2 regions of the Pectobacterium cacticida genome follow, and region 2 is predicted to be linked to the other one. Evidence: predicted binding sites of a transcription regulator. Region 2 holds the regulator's gene; the other holds the start of a gene.
What was found. Region 2 encodes CRP, which controls carbon source genes, mostly activating them, when cyclic AMP is high. Its sites were predicted from a motif close to ATGTGANNNNNNTCACAT; they were not measured.
Positions count from the first base shown of each region.

Region 1: RFN81_RS02800 (glycine dehydrogenase) is a predicted target of CRP. The motif match lies at 1,209-1,226, and genes of this name have one in related genera.

Region 1 is NZ_CP133656.1:596,515-598,976, reverse strand. It holds gene RFN81_RS02810 (DUF4880 domain-containing protein) at 1-381, opposite strand, end outside; gene RFN81_RS02805 (sigma-70 family RNA polymerase sigma factor) at 378-902, opposite strand; gene RFN81_RS02800 (glycine dehydrogenase) at 1,345-1,665, shown strand; gene RFN81_RS02795 (SFCGS family glycine-rich protein) at 1,676-2,038, shown strand; gene RFN81_RS02790 (DUF4312 family protein) at 2,041-2,340, shown strand; gene RFN81_RS02785 (DUF4311 domain-containing protein) at 2,363-2,462, shown strand, end outside.
Region 2 is NZ_CP133656.1:495,575-498,036, forward strand. It holds rRNA gene RFN81_RS02330 (23S ribosomal RNA) at 1-371, shown strand, start outside; rRNA gene rrf (5S ribosomal RNA) at 509-624, shown strand; gene crp (cAMP-activated global transcriptional regulator CRP) at 1,092-1,724, opposite strand; gene RFN81_RS02345 (OsmC family protein) at 2,098-2,462, shown strand, end outside.

The sequences.
Region 1 (2,462 bases), 100 kb from region 2:
GACAGTCATACCAGGTTCGATGCTGAGTTTACGTGTTTCCCCCGTTCCCGTGCGATAATCGGCTGCGTAACTTTCCCACGGCAGACTAAAACCCACGCTACCGGTTAGGCAGGCAAACGCGGCTAATTTTAATATACGCCGCCGTTGCGCGCCGCGTTTGCCCAATACCGAAGAGGCTAACTGACCGTCTACGGCATGAAAACGGGCGTGGATCTGTTCGACCCGTTGCCAGGCACGCCGATGGCTTTCGTCCTGCGCCAACCATTGTTGCCAGGCCTGACGATCGTCTTCGGAACAGGCTTCATCATACAGCGTGGCATACCACTCGGCGGCGGCATGAAAAACAGCGTTGGGAATAGACGACGAGAGAGAAGAAATCATAACTCCTGACACAATAGGCAACTCAGCATTGCCTGCGCCATATATTTTTTTACCATCCGCTCGGATACGGCCAAACGTTCTGCGACCTGCCGATACGTTAGCCCCTCCAGATGCACCAGTAAGAATGCCTGACGCACTTTACTGGGCAATGTCGCCAACATCCGATCGATGACTAACAGCGCATCGACGACCATAGCCTGGTGCTCAAGCGAGGGGGAGAACGTGAATTCTTGTTCCGCTAACACCCGCAGATAGGCATGTTCAATCTCTTTTCGCCGCCAGTGATTTACCACCAGACCGTGAGCTACGGTCGTCAGCCAGGCGCGCGGTTCTCGAATGCGCTCGTCCTGACGCTGGCAGAGCAAACGTAAAAACGTATCCTGTGCCAGATCGGCGGCCTGCTGCGAACACCCTAAGCGCCGCCGCAACCACGACTGTAACCAAGTATGGTGGTCTTGATAAATCTGTTGAACATCCAATATGTCAGACTGATGAGGACAGATAGCGTCAGAACGGTTCACAGCATTCACTCAGCATGGCGAGAATGAAATGATTTTTATTATCATTAACAAGAAAGTCAACGACTATTCATTTTTGTTATGCCAATTAGGTAAGAAAATAAGGACATGACAAGGGAATTTGCAGAAAGGAGGTAACCCATAGCGCCTGATAGCGGCCAAAATTCGCCACAGCCATAACTAAATATTATACTTTTCAAATTCTTATCTCACATGAAACTTTTTTAGCCTCTTTAATTTCGCCATTTATCATTATATTTATCCATAATTAATCATTAAAACAGTTTAATTATCCGACAAAATCAATAAATTAGATTTATATCACTAAAGGCATTAGCCTTTCCACTTCGAAACGGAAAATTCCTCGCTACAAACTATTAACTCGCCGCGTTAGTTTTAAACCGAAGCCACTCGTAGTGGTAAACGTGTAAATAACGGAGCAGTAATGAACAACGTTGGAAATCGGGCGGAGAAAACAGCAACGCTGGCCGAGCATATGCTAACGCGAGTCTATAGCTTGCTGGGCAAGCACAACATCGTACCGAATGCGGTTCAGCAACAGATGTTGACTTCCCACGTGCGGGCGATGGCCCATCGGTCTGTAACCGGTGAGCCGTTGCCGGACGTAGACGCCAGCCTGTTCGACGAGATTTCCCCCTCGTCAATGAACCTGGCCCAGGAAATAGTAACGGCGTTTGGCAACCTCCCAGAAGAAGAAGCCTGGCTGTTATCCGTCCATTTCGAGGTAGCAAAAAACAACACTTAAGGAGCAAAAAATGGGACAAATTACGGTAGTGATTGGCGATCGGTTGGGTAAAGGCCAAAAAGTGGCGGCGGGGGTAGAAAAAGCCGGTGGCCGAGCGGTCGTCGTACCCGGCGTCGCGGCTGATATGAAATTGGGTGACGTGATGAAAGCAGAGGGCGCCACCTTCGGTATTTCATTTTGTGGCAGTGGTGGTGCCGGGGCCATCACCGCACAAAATAAGTATGGCTATAAAGCCAAATACGGTATGCGTTCCGTGGAAGAAGGCGTGACCGCTATTAATGAAGGTTGCACAGTACTTGGCTTTGGTTTTATGGATAAAGAGGAGTTAGGTGAGCGTTTGGTTCTGGCATGGTTGAAAAAATACGGCACATAACCATGAAAGAACAGTTCACTACCACCGTTAGGGTTAAAGGCCATGGTGACGCGAAAACCCGCGCCTTCTCAGACGCATTAAATCATGTACAGGCTGCGGTAATGGCCGCATCGCCACACATCTTACTGCGCATAGAACCACAGGATGTGCAGGTCATTTATGCGAATGAATCGATACGCAAAGAGGCTTTTTTATTCTTCTTTTTACGCCGGGAAAAACGCATATACCGTGTGGAGTTGGACGTGACTGTTAACGTCATCGCCCTCAACCTCGATAAAGTGGATTTTGTCACGTCACGCTGATTCTCACTACAAGGACAGACTAATGTTCCTGATTATTTTAATAAAATCGCTCATCATCGGCGGCCTTGTCGGCATCGGTGTCGGCGCTGGGGCCGCCCGCATGTTTCACGCGCCTACCACAC
Region 2 (2,462 bases):
AGGTCCCAAGGGTATGGCTGTTCGCCATTTAAAGTGGTACGCGAGCTGGGTTTAGAACGTCGTGAGACAGTTCGGTCCCTATCTGCCGTGGGCGTAGGAAGATTGAGAGGGGTTGCTCCTAGTACGAGAGGACCGGAGTGAACGCACCGCTGGTGTACGGGTTGTGATGCCAATTGCATTGCCCGGTAGCTACGTGCGGAAGAGATAACCGCTGAAAGCATCTAAGCGGGAAACTTGCCTCGAGATGAGTCTTCCCTGGGCACAAGATGCCCCTGAAGGGCCGTTGAAGACGACGACGTAGATAGGCTGGGTGTGTAAGCGTAGCGATACGTTGAGCTGACCAGTACTAATGACCCGAGAGGCTTAACCTTACAACACCGAAGGTGTTTTGAGAGATGAAAGACGCATAGAGAACGATATTCAGCTTGTTTTAGGATTGGTTCTGATGGTTACGGAGATGACAAAGAAGGGAGTCATGTTAAGTAACGGTCGGAATGAAACAGATTTGCCTGGCGGCGATAGCGCGGTGGTCCCACCTGACCCCATGCCGAACTCAGAAGTGAAACGCCGTAGCGCCGATGGTAGTGTGGGGTCTCCCCATGTGAGAGTAGGGAACTGCCAGGCATCAAACAAGTGGAAAGCCCCTGTCGCAAGACAGGGGCTTTTTGCTGTGCTGCGCCCAGCATGAGCACATTCCTGCGGGGGAAAGTCCTGCCATAAGTTGATCACAACACAACGAATGAAGCGAAGTGCACTTGCGTGAGGGGGAGCGCAAACGCCAAGAGTCTGGCGGCGAGCTGGATACATCGGCTCAGGGCAATCCAGCTCAAGCAATGGAAGAGTGGTAAGACGGTGAACTGGGCGTTATGTGCAATGGGAGTCAGTGCGACGGTGGCTCAACAGCCGCTGCGGGAGGAGATACAGTGCCAAACTATTCAATAGGGTATTTTAACCCAGCAATGGCTCGACAGTCTGGGAGTGCCTCATCTCTTGGCCTCAACTTCCCAAACCGCCCGGTGCGGACCCGCATGCCGGGTGACGCGGAGGGGCACAGTTCATAAGAACTGCGCCCTATGCCGATTTACAAGGCGTTAGCGAGTGCCATAAACGACAATCGTTTTACCATGAGCAGAAATCAGATTCTGATCTTCTAACATTTTTAGAATACGCCCCACGGTTTCACGTGAACAGCCAACGATTTGTCCAATTTCCTGGCGAGTAATTTTTATTTGCATGCCATCTGGGTGTGTCATGGCATCAGGCTGTTTGGCCAGGTTAAGTAGAGTCTGTGCGATACGGCCAGTGACATCAAGGAAGGCAAGATTGCCCACTTTTTCTGAAGTTACCTGGAGGCGACTTGCCATTTGAGCAGATAGACGCATGAGAATATCTGGATTGACTTGAATAAGTTGGCGGAATTTTTTATAAGAAATTTCTGCAACTTCACAAGCTGTTTTCGCTCGGACCCAGGCGCTGCGTTCCTGACCTTCTTCGAATAGGCCAAGCTCACCAATAAAATCGCCTTGATTGAGGTAGGAAAGGATCATTTCCTTGCCTTCTTCATCCTTGATTAGCACTGCGACAGAGCCTTTAACGATATAGTAAAGCGTTTCTGCTTTTTCACCTTGGTGAATCAGCGTGCTCTTCGATGGATACTTATGGATGTGACAATGGGAAAGGAACCATTCGAGAGTTGGGTCTGTTTGCGGTTTGCCGAGAACCATTCGCTATCATCCTCTGTTGTAATTTACTACGCAAATTACAGGGGTCAGAGTTCCCTGTACGGCGCGTTTAACTGCTAAAAATAAAATTTAGTCTAGGCAGAATGATGTCAGGGAATATACTGGAACCATTGTACCCCCTGATTTCCGGTTGCTGTCTTGCCGCACCGTAAACATAACTGAGGTATGTTTGGTTACGCCATCATCTTCTTCGTTTCAGGGGGCGTCCAGAAACAGTCTATTCTATTTTTGTTTTAACACAGCTTTGAGGATGTGTCTTGTGTTGTCTCGCGTCAGTATGACAACGCGCCGAATTTTGCTGACTTTTGTACAGTTAAGATATAAGTTTTCAAAAAAATTTTAGCGGGGAAGCATCATGCAAGCTCGGGTGAAATGGGTTGAGGGTTTAACGTTTCTGGGGGAGTCCGCGTCAGGGCATCAGATATTGATGGATGGTAATTCCGGTGATAAAGCGCCCAGCCCGATGGAAATGGTGTTGATGTCGGTTGGAGGGTGTAGCGCGATCGATGTAGTGTCGATTCTGCAAAAAGGGCGTAATGATATGACCGACTGTGAGGTGAGATTAACGTCAGAGCGACGGTCTGAAACGCCGCGTTTATTTACTCATATCAATCTGCATTTTATCGTTACGGGCAAAAATCTGACCGATAATGCTGTTGAACGCGCTGCTGCACTATCAGCGGAAAAATACTGCTCAGTAGCGCTAATGTTGAGTAATAT